3 regions of the Micromonospora sp. NPDC047753 genome follow, and region 1 is predicted to be linked to each of the others. Evidence: riboswitches for the same ligand, from Rfam matches in the RefSeq annotation. Region 1 holds a riboswitch; each other region holds the start of a gene.
What was found. Region 1 has a riboswitch for cobalamin ahead of metE (5-methyltetrahydropteroyltriglutamate--homocysteine S-methyltransferase). Riboswitches for the same ligand answer to the same signal wherever they lie in the genome.

Region 1 (5,285 bases):
TCCTCGGTCTCGCCCTTGCGGTCGACCCGGCCGCCTGCCCGAGCACCGAGGCCGAGGGCTGCTGCTGATGAGCCTGCCGCACATCTCGCTGACCGCGGCTCCGCCGCCGTCTCGACGGGCGGTGCTGATCCGCCGGGTGCGGCTGTTCGTGGCCGCGACCATCACCTACAACCTCATCGAAGCGGCCGTGGCGATCAGTGCCGGGACGATCGCATCGTCGACCGCGCTGATCGGCTTCGGCCTCGACTCGATCATCGAGGTCGCCTCCGCCGCCGCGGTGGCGTGGCAGTTCTCCGGCCCGAACCATGAACGCCGTGAACGCACCGCGCTGCGCATCATCGCGATCTCGTTCTTCGCCCTCGCCGGCTACGTCGGCATCGAGTCCGTGCGCGCGCTGCTCGGCACCGACCGCCCCGAGCACTCCACGATTGGCCTGCTCCTCGCGGCCGTATCGCTGGCGGTCATGCCGATCCTGTCCGCCGCGCAACGCCGCGCCGGCCGCGAACTCGGCTCCGCCTCCGCGGTCGCCGACTCGAAACAGACCCTGCTGTGCACCTACCTGTCCGCCGTTGTGCTCCTCGGGTTGGCCGTCAACTCGCTGTTCGGCTGGTGGTGGGCCGACCCAGCCGCCGCGCTGACCATCGCCGCCGTCGCGATCAAGGAAGGCCGCGAAGCCTGGCGCGGCGACACCTGCTGCACCCCCACCACAGTGGTAGACGACTCCACTGCACCCGGCTGCGCCGACGGCTGCTGCACCTAACGTGACGACTGGGGCGGGCGCGCCCCGGCGCAGCGCTGGATGAAGGCCCGGAAAGAGCAACGCCTGGTGGTGATTGACGACGGCCCCCGCCGGCGATCACGGAGGCTGGCCTGGTGCCAACAACGTCAGGAACTTTCCCTCCTCCGCCCCCGACTATTCAGATATTGACGGTTATCAGAGGGGTTGCTGGTGAGACGACGGGCAGTGTTGACGGGCGGTGCCGCCGCGAGCGTGGGCACGCTGATCGGCGGGCAGGCGACTGCGGCCACCCCGCGCGATGCGAAAGGGCCTCTGCGGGTACGCATTGTCATGTTCGACGGCGTTGAGGAGCAGGACTTCATCGCGCCGCAGGAAGTGTTCTCGCTGGCCGGGTGGTACAGCAGCAGAAAGATCGACACCGGCTACATGGTGCTCGGCAGGCCTCGCGTCATCACCGCCGCATTCGGCACTCGCGTGACGATCGACCGCGGCTGGCGGCCCGAGGAGGCGGATCTGATCGTCGTACCCGGTGGCGGTCGTCCCGGAGAGCCCGGCATCTGGGCGGAGATCAACAATGGGGCGCTCCCGAAGGCGCTCGCGACGGCACGCCGCCCGGGTCTCACCATCTCGTCACTCTGCACCGGCGCGATCATTCTTGCCGCGGCCGGACTGGTCACCGGCCGTCCCTGCACCACTCACACGGTTGCCAAGAAAGAGTTGGCCGCGCGCGGTGGCGTTGTCAAGAACGCGCGCGTCGTCGACGACGGCGACCTGGTCACCGCCGCCGGCATCACGTCCGGCTTGGATCTGGCGCTGCACCTCGTCGCGCGCGAGCTCAACGCGGACGTCGCTGTCCAGGTCGAAGAGGCCCTTGAATACCAGGCACGGGGCACGGTCTGGACCCGGTGAGGCATTGACGTGGGCCGAGCGCCGGCGTCACCGCTAGTGGTCTGTCTGGGTTGCGGTGTCTCGGCCGCGTTTGATGCCCGCTTCGCTGCCGCCGGTTCCGTCAGCGGCGGCGCAGGACGATCACGTTGTCGGTCACCTCGGCGGACTCGCCGCTCGGGCCGGTCGCGGTGCGGGTGCGGGCCTCGCAGATGACGGTCTGCCAGTGGGACGGCGACCGACAGGTAGCTCACCGAGTACTGACCTTTGGCGGGCAGATGCGCGAGGGCCACCACCGCCGGGAAACCCGTCGTGTACTCGCGAGGCTCGAACTGGCCGTTGACCAGGAAGTACTCCCGTACCGGCTTGTCCAGCGGCTTGGGCTCCCCGTACGTCCAGCCGTTGTCGACCCGGCTGCCGCCCGGGGCGGTGATGGTGAAGTACGCGTTGGCGGCGTCCTTCTCGGTGAAGTACAGCCGCACCGTCGTCAACGGCTCGTTCACAGTGGCGCCGGCCACCGGTGTGGACATGGCGAGGGTCCCGTGAGCCGCGGCCGGCGGAGCGGACGCGAGCAGTGTGACCGCCGAGGCGAGGACGAGCGCGAGCAGGCCCGAGACCATGCGGCCAGGAGACTGAGGGAGACGACGCATCTGAATATCCTCACCGCGGTGAGGCTTTTCGCAAAAGGTCGCGATCTTTTTCCTCAGGTAGCAAAAGTTGGATACGCTGCGGTTCCAGCCCTGTGTCACACATGTGAAAGGCTGTGCCGTCGTCGAGGCGGGGCGGAGTCCTCAACGAGCGTTCGTGTCCGGGTGGACGCGGGTCTCGGTCGCATCGAGGGGCTCAGAGGGTTCGCCCTGGCATGAGGTGGAGGCGCGCCGCGACGTCGTTGGTCCCGCAGGGCGGACATGCCAAGCCCAAATCGCGTACGGAGCCCTAGGATGGACAACGGTGTTGGTTCGCCGTGGCCTGAATGGTCGTGGCGTCGTAAGAGGGAACCCGGTGCGAGACCGGGACTGCCCCGCAGCGGTGAGTGGGAACGACCGCCGTCATCAAGCACTGGGCCGCGAGGTCTGGGAAGCGACGGCCAGTAGGCGACCGAACAGGTCACGCCCGCGAGTCCGAAGACCTGCCAGCGCCGCGCATGCCAGCCGGTGTGCGCCGCCGATGGTCTCTCGGGACGGCCGGGGCGGAAGCCGGTACGCATCCGTACCCCTTCCTTCCCTGCTGTGGCGCGAGTCCTCGGCCGCTTCGAGGGAAGGACCCCCATGAACACCGCATTCGGTCAGAGCACCGTGCTCGGTTATCCGCGCATCGGCGGCAACCGTGAGTTGAAGAAGGCCGTGGAGGCCTACTGGGCGGGTCACATCGACGCGGAGGAGTTGGAGACCACCGGCACCGCGCTACGGGGTGAGGTCTGGCGGGCGCTGCGCGACGCAGGTCTGGACGCGATTCCGTCCAACACGTTCTCCTACTACGACCACGTGCTCGACACCGCCGTGGCCGTCGGCGCCATCCCGCAACGCTTCACCCGCCTCGGCCTGTCCGAGCTGAACACCTACTTCGCGATGGCCCGCGGCGTCGACGCCGAGCCGGCACTGGAGCTCACCAAGTGGTTCGACACGAACTACCACTATCTGGTGCCGGAGGTCGGCGCCGACACCGTCTTCGCGGCGAACCCCGCGAAGGCGTTGCGCGAGTACCGCGAAGCCCGTGACCTCGGCATCGAGAGCCGCCCGGTGCTGGTCGGACCGGCCACGTTCCTACTGCTGTCCAAGCCCGCCGACGGGGGCGGGCAACCGTTTGACCGGTTGGCGGACCTCATCGACGTGTACGCCGACATCCTGGGGACGCTCGCCGACGCCGGAGTGCGGTGGGTGCAGCTGGACGAGCCCGCCTACGTGAGCGACCGCAGCGAGGCTGAGATCGCCGCGCTCCGCGACGCGTACACCCGGTTGGGCGCCGTGCAGCAGCGGCCGAGGATCTTCGTCGCCACCTACTTCGGGGAGCTCGGTGGCGCACTGCCCGCTCTGCTGGACACGCCCGTCGAGGCGATCGGCCTGGACCTGGTCGCCGGGCCCGGCAACCTGCAGCGGCTCGCTGGCGCGGGGCAGTTGCGTGGCAAGACGATCGTCGCCGGGCTTGTCGACGGCCGCAACGTCTGGCGCACCGACGTGCGAGCGGCGATCAGCGCCGGCGCGGCGGTGACCGGGCTCGCCGACCACGTCGCGGTGTCCACATCGTGCTCGCTGCTGCACGTGCCGGTGGACCTGTCCGTCGACACCGCGCTCGATCCGGACCTGCGCCACCGGTTGGCCTTCGCCCGGCAGAAGGTCGACGAGGTCGTCCTGCTGGGTCGGGCGCTGCGCAACGGCACCACGACCCTGCCCGCGCCGCTTGCGTCGGCCCCGCCGGGATGGCATGACGACGGTGTGCGAGGGCGCCTCGCCGCGCTGCGCGGGGTGGACCGGCAGCGCGGCGCCTACCCGCAACGCGCTGCCGCGCAGCAGGCGAGGCTGAGTCTGCCGGCGCTGCCAACGACCACGATTGGCTCGTTCCCACAGACCGACGAGCTGCGCAAGGCCCGCGCCGCGTACCGGGCTGGGCGACTCGACGAGACGGGTTACCAACAGCGGATGCGAGCTGAGGTCGAGCGGGTCATCCGTCTTCAGGAGAGGTTGGGTCTCGACGTGCTGGTGCACGGCGAGCCGGAACGCAACGACATGGTCCAGTACTTCGGCGAGCAGTTGAGCGGGTTCGCCGCCACCGAGCACGGCTGGGTGCAGTCCTACGGCTCCCGCTGCGTACGCCCGCCGATCATCTACGGCGATGTCACCCGCAAGGCACCCATGACCGTCGGTTGGTCCACCTACGCCCAGTCGTTGACCGACAAGCCGGTCAAGGGGATGCTCACCGGTCCGGTGACGATCCTGGCCTGGTCGTTCGTCCGCGCCGACCAGCCGCTCGGCGACACCGCCGATCAGGTCGCGCTCGCCTTGCGCGACGAGTGCCGCGACCTCGAAGCCGCGGGCATCCGGGTGATCCAGGTCGACGAGCCGGCCCTGCGCGAGACGCTGCCGTTGCGCAAGGCCGACCGGAATGCCTACCTGGACTGGGCGGTCGGCGCGTTCCGTCTGGCGACCTCCGGCGTCGCCGACGGCACCCAGATCCACACCCATCTGTGCTACTCGGAGTTCGGCGAGGTCATCACCGCCATCGACGCTCTCGACGCCGACGTCACCAGCATCGAGGCGTCCCGTTCGAAGATGGAGGTCCTCGACGACCTCGCCGCGATCGGATACCGCCGCGGCGTCGGACCCGGTGTGTGGGACATCCACTCACCGCGGGTGCCCGCGCACGACGAGGTCGTCGAGGCGCTGCGTCGGGCAGCGGCGGCGGTCCCTGTCGAGCGGCTGTGGGTGAATCCCGATTGCGGTCTCAAGACCCGCGGCTACGCGGAGGTGCAGGCGTCCCTCGAACATTTGGTAGCCGCTGCTGCCGAGCTTCGCCGCGAGTAACGCGCTGTGCCGGGTGGGATCTCGAGCTGATCCCGCCCGGCACGCCGGGCAAGCAAGTTCCTGGATGAGCAGCAGTAGCGGGGTGAGGTCAACTCGGCCGCAGGGGAACAGTGCGGGCCGTCGTCGAGCCCCTGCCTACCGCG
Region 2 (3,976 bases), on a different contig from region 1:
CCACGTCCTCGTGGAAGCGGTCGGCCATGGGCGATCGGACCGCCGCTGGTCGCACCATTACTGGACGGTCAGGCGCCGTAGCGCAGGTAGAGGGTGTCGCCGACGGTCACGGTCGTGCCGCGGGTCGCGGTGGCCAGGGTGCCGCCGTCCCTGGACACCTTCCAGGTGGAGGAGCCGCTGTTGGCCAGGCCGTTGATCGAGGTGATGGTGCCGGTGCCGCTGGTGGGGATGCGGGCGGTGACACAGCCGCTGGGGGTGGCGGACCCGATGGCGGCGTCCAGCACGGCGCCGAGGGTGGTGGTGGCGGCGGTCGGCGTCAGAGTGACCGCGCAGGGCTTGATGGTGCCGCTGCCGTTGTCGATGATCACGGCGAGTCGGCTGGCGGTGCCGGCGGTGAATCCGCTCGCCGCGACCCAGGTGGGCGCCCCGGCGGTGACCGGGGTCGGGGGAACGGCGGTGTAGCCCGCGCCGGCCAGGGCCCGCACCGCGTCGATCGAGGCGTACGCCGACGGAGTGGTGTTGGTGGGCAGGTACTTGAACCCGCCGCCGGTCAGCTGCTGAGCGCGCAGGAAGTCGATCGGGGTCTTACCGGCGGTGGTGGTGAAGTCGGTGCCCTGGCTTGGGATGCCACAGGCGTTCAGCCCGGAGACCGCCCAGGCGTTGGAGTCGGTGTTGACGCCGAACATCGAGGTGAAGGCGCCGGAGGCGTTGACGAGCTTGCCCTTGAGGAAGTTCTTCGCCTGGACGATGTCGGTGTCGGTGTTGGGCACCCCGGCGACGCAGAGGGCGGCCATGGCGGCGCCGGTCATGTCGATGTCACTGGCGGCGGCGAGTTGGGTGGGGTTGCCCTCGGCCTGGCTGAAGGTCCAGCCGCCGTCGTTGTGCTGGTTGTTGCGGATCCGGGTGACCGACAGGTTGAGCAGCGCCTGCGGTACGCGGGCGGCACCGGTCTGGGTCTTCGCGCCGGCCAGGGCGAGGGTGGCGAAGACGGTGCCGTTGACGTTGGCCGGCGGGCCGTAGTAGCCGGCCGAGCCGGTCTGCCAGTAGGCGATGGTGTCGGCGATCAGGTTGCGGGCGGGGGAGACCCGGGCGGGGTCGATGCCGGCCGCGTAGGCGTTCAGGACGCCGCGCTCGTAGTCGGTGACGACGGGGGAGGTGCTCGGCCAGGACGCGGCGGAGAGGTGGTTGCGGTAGACGGTGCGGGCGTTCTTGGTCGTGTCGCCGGAGGGGTAGACGTCCACGGCCGCGACACCGGCGGGGGCGAACGCGCTGAACGCCCATTCGTTCGACAGCCCGCCGCTGGCGTAGCTTCCGTCTGCGGCCTGCAGGGTGCGCAGGTAGGCGACGCCGTTGGTCTTGGCGGTGGCGATCTGCGCCGCCGTCGAGGTCGCGGCGGCCGGTGCGGCACCGGTCGCGACCGCGACGACAGCGGCGATCAGCGCGGCGGCGGGAACCGTCGCGAGACGTCTCCGGCGACTGCCGGGGGAAAGGCGCGAGGACATCGGGTCTCCTTGGGGTACGGGGCACGACTGCCTCGACCCGGGGCCCAGCGGGAGAGCCGGCGGAGCGGGGCGGGCCGGCCGCAGGACGCGTGGGACGGATACCGCAGGTGCTGCGTCACCACGTGGGTAGTCGGGCTCGGGACGGCCAACCGTCCTCACCGTTGCGCGTCAGCCCCGGATTCCCACCGGGTTCCCCCACGCGATGACGCGGTCACGGTATGGGAGGAAGCCCCTACCGCGCGCTGTTAGGTAGATGACACGCCCTCGCGTTGACGAGGTGGTCGCGGTTGTGGTCCGATGACCGCGATCCAGCAGTCAGGGGAAGCCGGTCAAAGTCCGGCGCTGGCCCGCAGCCGTAGGTCCCGTTTCGGGACGAGTCGGATTACCTGGCTGGATAGTGCACCGCAGCGCCGTCGAGGTACACGGCGCGGAGCAAGATTTCCGAGACTTGTCCTCGGGGTCCGCGTCCGCGCCTGCGCCGCTAGCCCCTTGAGAGAGTCGCCATGTCTCCACTGGTCAGTCGAACGTCGCGGACTTCCGCGCCGTGGTTGGCGTTTGTCGCCGCGGTGACGCTCGGCGCGTTGGCACTGGTGGTGCCGACCCGTGCGGCGATCGCCGATCCGCTTGAGTCCTGCACCCCGACCCAGGGCGCCATCGTCGCGGTCGATTTCGGCGCGTGGGGCGGGCCGCTGCTGCGGGGCTGCGACGTCACTCCGACCACCGGCCTGGACCTGCTGCACGAGGCGGGTTTCACCACGACCGGCACCGCTCACGACGGCCCGGGTTTCATCTGCCGGATCGGCTCACCCGCCTTCGAGTCCGGTGCCGAACGCCCGGCGCCGGCCGACGAGGCGTGCCAGTTGACGCCGCCGGCGACGGCCTACTGGTCCTACTGGATCGCCCCGGCCGGGCAGGAGCACTGGACCTACAGTCCACTCGGCGCGATGTCCCAGCGGCCCGGCCCGGGTGAGGTCGAGGCGTGGGTCTTCGGCGGCACCGACATCGGCGGCGCCACCGGGGCGCCGAGCTTCACCCCCGCGTCGGTGCGCGCGAGCGGCCCGACTCCGACCGCGACCCCGACTCCGACCCCGACCGGGACGCCCGCACCGGCGCGCCCGACGGAAGCGCAGGTCAAGGCGGTTGCGAGTTACCTCGTGGGGCAGCTCGCCGACGGCGACCACGTCGACAACGGTTTCGTTGACTACTACCGGACCGTCGCCGTCGCCATCGCCCTGGCCGGGACCGGTGGGCAGGACCAGACCCTCACGAAGGTCGTCGACTACCTGCGGGCACACGTCGACGCCGCCATCTTCCCGAACGGTGGCACCGCCGCACCCCACATCGCCAACGTCGCCAACCTCGCGCTGTTGACCACGATCACCGGCGGCAATCCGCGCGCGTTCGGAGGTCGTGACCTGATCGCCACGCTCACCGACCGGGTGTGCGCCGCGACCGACGTCGACGCCGGCTGTGCCGCCGCTGGTGACTTCGCCGGATCGAGCGATCCCCTGACCCACGCGACCGCCCTGCTCGCGCTCAAGCGGGCCGGCGTCACCCCGCCGGCCGCGACCGTCACCCGACTGACCGAGCAGCAGTGCGCGACCGGAGCCTTCGCCGGTGTATGGCGCAGCCCCACCGACGCCTGTGATCCAGACCTCGCGGCCACGACCCTGGCCGTCCTGGCGCTGCACACGCTCGGCGCGACGCACGATGCCGCGCTCGGTTCGGCCAAGGCGTTCCTGACCGGCGCGCAGGAGACCGACGGCGGTTACCAGCCGTACACCGGCGCGGGGGTCACCGACACCTACTCCACCGGGTACGCCGCGCAGGCCCTCGCCGTGCTGGGTGTCGCCGACCGGGCTGCCACCGCCACCGGTTTCCTGGTCGGGCGGATCGTCACCGGCGGTGGGCTCAACCCCGACCCGAGCAACCCGGACGCTGACCTTGCCGCCACCGGCGCGGCGGCGCTCGCACTGGCCGGCAAGAACCTGGCCACCCTGGGTGAGACGCCGCCGCCGGCCGGACCGCGACCCGATCTGGTCAAGGGGGTGTCCTACCTCGTCGCGCCGACCAATCTGGTCGACGGCAGGTACTACGAGTCGTTCCCCGGCTTCCCCGACTTCGGGTTGAGCATCGACGGCGCGTACGCCCTGGCCGCCACGGGCGGGAACGACGCCAAGCTGCGGGCGATCGTCGAGTTCCTGCGCGGCGGCGGCGCTGTCGGTGACGGCGGGTTCACCGTCGACTCGTGGCTCGGCATCGGCACCGACTACGCCGCCGGCGGCGCGATCGGCAAGGTCGCCCTCCTCGCCCAGGTCACCGGCTACGACCCACGGTCCTTCGGTGGACACGATTTGATCGCCGCGCTGGGTGACGTGACCTGCGCCAAGCTCGACGAGCAGGCCGGCTGCGCCGGGGCCGGCAACTACCGGTACGCCACCTCGGTGTTCGGGCAGTCGCTGGGCATCATCGCG
Region 3 (3,976 bases), on a different contig from region 1:
GGTGGACAGCTCGCGGGCGGCCGGCGAGTCGAACGGCAGCCGCAGCGCGAAGAAGGCGTCCTGCAGGCCCATCAGCCCGAGCCCGACGGGCCGCCAGCGGGGGTTGCTCGCCGCCGCCTGCGCGGTCGGGTAGTAGTTGATGTCGATGACCCGGTCGAGGAAGGTCACCGCGGTCCGCACCGTGGCGCGCAGCCGCTCCCAGTCGATGCCGTCGGCGGTGAGGTGGGCGGCGAGGTTCACCGAGCCGAGGTTGCACACGGCGGTCTCGGCGTCACTGGACACCTCGACGATCTCGGTGCAGAGGTTGGACAGGTGCACCACGTTGCCCGGCTCGGCGGTCTGGTTGCAGAGCCGGTTCGACGCGTCCTTGAAGGTCATCCAGCCGTTGCCGGTCTGGGCGAGGGTCCGCATCATCTTCCCGTACAGCTCCCGGGCCGGGACCTGCCGCACGTAGCGGCCCTGCGCCTCGGCCTGCCGGTACGCGGTGTCGAACCGCTCCCCCCACAGGTCGGGCAGCTCGGGCACCTCGTGCGGGTCGAACAGCGACCACAGCTCGTCGGCCTCGACCCGGCGCATGAACTCGTCCGGCACCCAGTTGGCCAGGTTCAGGTTGTGGGTACGGCGGGCGTCCTCGCCGGTGTTGTCCCGCAGTTGCAGGAACTCCTCGATGTCCGGGTGCCACGGCTCCAGGTAGACGCAGGCAGCGCCCTTGCGTCGGCCACCCTGGTTGACCGCGGCGACGCTCGCGTCCAGCGTGCGCAGCCACGGCACGATCCCGTTGGACTGCCCGTTCGTGCCCCGGATCAGCGCGCCCCGGGAGCGGACCCGGGAGTACGCGATGCCGATGCCCCCGGCGAACTTGGACAGGTTGGCGACCTGGGCGTACCGGGCGTAGATCGAGTCCAGCTCGTCGAGCGGGGAGTCGACCAGGTAGCAGGAGGACATCTGGGTGTGCCGGGTGCCGGAGTTGAACAAGGTCGGTGAGCTGGGCAGGTAGGCCAGGCTGGACATCAGCCGGTAGAAGTCGACCGCCTCGTCCGCCGTCCGGGACAGGCCGCAGGCCACCCGCAGCAGCCAGTACTGCGGGGTCTCCAGCACCAGTCGGCTGATGGGGTGGCGCAACAGGTAGCGGTCGTACACCGTGCGCAGGCCGAAATACTCGAACCGGCGGTCGCCGTCCGGGTCGATGGCGTGGTCGAGCGTCGCGGCGTGTGTGGCGACGAACGCGGCGGTGTCGTCACCGATCAGGCCCTCGGCGTGGCCGACCCGGATCGCCGCGCTGAACGAGGTGATGCCCTGTCGCCGCACCTCCTTGTCGACGTAGCCGGCCAGCAGCCGCGCGGCCAGACGCGAGTACTGCGGCTCCTCACCGATCATCTCGGCGGCGGTCTGGATGGACAGCCGGTCGAGTTCGGCAGTGGTCGCGCCGTCGTAGAGGCCGCTGATGGTGCGGGTGGCCACCCGCAACGGGTCGACGTCGGTCAGGTCGTCGGCCCACCGCTCGACCGCCCGGACGATCTTGTTCACGTCCACGGGTTCGGTGCCGCCGTCGCGCTTGCGGACCTGCATCGGCGTCCGCCGCACTGTCGCGTCGCCGCTGGCCGGGACTACCTCGGTGACTGTCACCACTCGCTCCTCGGAGTTCGAGACCTGGTGGCCCGGACGCGAGGAGACAGACACCGACGGACGCCACGCCGGCCCCGGCGTGGGTCAGGTGGCGTCAGCCGTCCCACGCGGCCTCGGACCGCCGCCCACCCGGGTGGGGTACGCGGCGCGCTGGCAGGTCTTCGGACTCGCGGGCACGACCGGGCTCGCCGGTCTCCTACTGGCCGTCGCTTCCCAGGCCGATGGTGGCCCAGTGCTGATGACGGCTGTCGTTCCCACTCACCGCTGCGGGACAGTCCCGGATTTCCACCGGGTTCCCTGTTGCCTCGACCGCACCGGATGAGCGGCCGAACCAGCTGCGCTCGACACCATATATAGGGACGCAGTCGTTGTCACACCCCACATGTCGGTCTCGGGCGTGTCGGCGGCGATGCGGTGACCACCGTCACCAACCCCCGGGAGCACGCTGCGGCCGACCGACGCCGGGCGCCGGAGACGGGGCTCTGCGCACTGGTGTCGACATTCGACAAAGATTTGACGTATCGAGGCCACGGCACTGGAGACCACGCCCATACGTCGCCGTCGATGCCTCGCGGCGAGCCGGAACATCCAATCACCAGGGTCCGCCGCGCGTGGCACCTTGGCCCGCCAACCGGCATGATCGGAGTCAAGGCGGCTCGACCCGAGAGGGTAAACATCATATGTCTGCACGTCCGAGGTGATCGACAACGTTGACGCGCTGGAGCAGCCCTCCGTATACTCCCAGTGATCATCTGATCTTTAGCCTAGCCGGGCGAGGAGCGCATGCCGCAGATCACTGCCGTCACCGTCGAAGACGTCCGCTTCCCCACCTCCCTGACCGCTGACGGGTCAGACGCCATGAACAAGGACGGCGACTACTCGGCGGCCTACGTCGTCCTGCACACCGACGGCGTCGACGGCGTGGGCGCGCCACTCGCGGGGCACGGCCTGACCTTCACCATCGGACGGGGCAACGACATCGTCGCGGCGGCGGCAGTCCACCAGGCACAGCTCCTCGTGGGCCAGGACGTGGCAACGATGGCAGCGGACATGGGCGCGGTCTACCGCCTGCTCACCTCCGACTCGCAACTGCGGTGGCTCGGCCCCGAGAAGGGCGTCGTCCACCTGTCCCTCGCCGCCGTGTTGAACGCGTCATGGGACCTGGTCGCCCGGGTCGCCGACAAGCCGCTGTGGCGGCTGCTCGTCGACATGACCCCCGAGCAACTCGTCGACATCGCGGACCTGCGCTACCTGTCCGACGCGCTGACCCGCGACGAGGCACTGGCCATCCTGCGGGCCAAGGAGAGCACAAAGGCCGCCCGCCTCGCCGAGCTCGACCGGACCGGCTACCCCGCCTACACCACCTCGGCGGGCTGGCTCGGCTACGGCGACGACAAGCTGCGCCGACTGTGCCAGGAGGCGGTCGACACCGGCTACGGCTACGTCAAGCTCAAGGTGGGCGCCAACCTCGACGACGACATCCGCCGGTGCGCGATCGCACGGGAGATCCTCGGCCCGGATCGCAACCTGATGATCGACGCCAACCAGGTGTGGGACGTCGGTCAGGCCATCGAGTGGGTCACCGCCCTCGCCCGCTTCACGCCACTGTGGATCGAGGAGCCGACCAGCCCCGACGACATCCTGGGCCACGCGGCCGTCCGCCGCGCCGTCGCTCCGATCGGCGTCGCCACCGGCGAACACTGCCACAACCGGGTGATGTTCAAGCAGCTCTTCCAGGCCGAGGCCATCGACTTCTGCCAGCTCGACACCGGCAGGTTGGCCAGCATCAACGAGATCGTCGCCGTGCTGCTGCTCGCCGCGAAGTTCAACGTCCCGGTGTGCCCGCACGCCGGCGGTGTCGGGCTGTGCGAGATGGTCCAACACGTGTCGGTGCTCGACTACGTCGCGATCTCGGGGGACCTCACCAACCGGGTCACCGAGTTCGTCGACCACCTGCACGAACACTTCACCGATCCCTGCATCATCCGCGACACCGGTTCCGGCAGCGGATACGTCCTGCCCGGCCAGCCCGGCTACTCCACCCGGATGCGTCAGGAGTCGGTGGCGCTCTACCGGTTTCCCGACGGCCACTACTGGGCGGCGACAGACCCGACTACCGTGTCATCTCCGGAGGCGGCGTACGTGATCGCGGGTGGGAAGGCCACCCCCGCCGGCCGTTAGGGGAATCATGTCTCGCACGGACGAAGTGGTCAACGGCATCAAACGGATGATCCTCGAAGGGCAGTTCCGGCCCGGGGACCGGTTGCCCATCGAGAAGGACCTCGCCGAGCAGCTCGGTGTCTCGCGAGGTTCCCTGCGCGAGGGGATGTCGGCCCTGTCGATCCTGGGG

Region 2: another riboswitch for cobalamin. It lies ahead of ABZ749_RS30670 (prenyltransferase/squalene oxidase repeat-containing protein); the one in region 1 lies ahead of metE (5-methyltetrahydropteroyltriglutamate--homocysteine S-methyltransferase).
Region 3: another riboswitch for cobalamin. It lies ahead of ABZ749_RS17360 (ribonucleoside-diphosphate reductase subunit alpha); the one in region 1 lies ahead of metE (5-methyltetrahydropteroyltriglutamate--homocysteine S-methyltransferase).

The regions. Positions count from the first base shown of each region.
Region 1 covers NZ_JBEYSL010000312.1:202-5,486, reverse strand. The annotation lists gene ABZ749_RS23390 (metalloregulator ArsR/SmtB family transcription factor) at 1-68, shown strand, start outside; gene ABZ749_RS23385 (cation transporter) at 68-760, shown strand; gene ABZ749_RS23380 (DJ-1/PfpI family protein) at 992-1,648, shown strand; partial or broken gene ABZ749_RS23375 (copper resistance protein CopC) at 1,921-2,154, opposite strand; cobalamin riboswitch at 2,563-2,776, shown strand; gene metE (5-methyltetrahydropteroyltriglutamate--homocysteine S-methyltransferase) at 2,893-5,142, shown strand.
Region 2 covers NZ_JBEYSL010000551.1:51-4,026, forward strand. The annotation lists partial or broken gene ABZ749_RS30660 (hypothetical protein) at 1-28, opposite strand, end outside; gene ABZ749_RS30665 (prenyltransferase/squalene oxidase repeat-containing protein) at 69-1,502, opposite strand; cobalamin riboswitch at 1,606-1,728, opposite strand; cobalamin riboswitch at 1,781-1,911, shown strand; partial or broken gene ABZ749_RS30670 (prenyltransferase/squalene oxidase repeat-containing protein) at 2,051-3,976, shown strand, end outside.
Region 3 covers NZ_JBEYSL010000186.1:67-4,042, forward strand. The annotation lists partial or broken gene ABZ749_RS17360 (ribonucleoside-diphosphate reductase subunit alpha) at 1-1,569, opposite strand, end outside; cobalamin riboswitch at 1,761-1,977, opposite strand; gene ABZ749_RS17365 (enolase C-terminal domain-like protein) at 2,410-3,807, shown strand; gene ABZ749_RS17370 (FadR/GntR family transcriptional regulator) at 3,815-3,976, shown strand, end outside.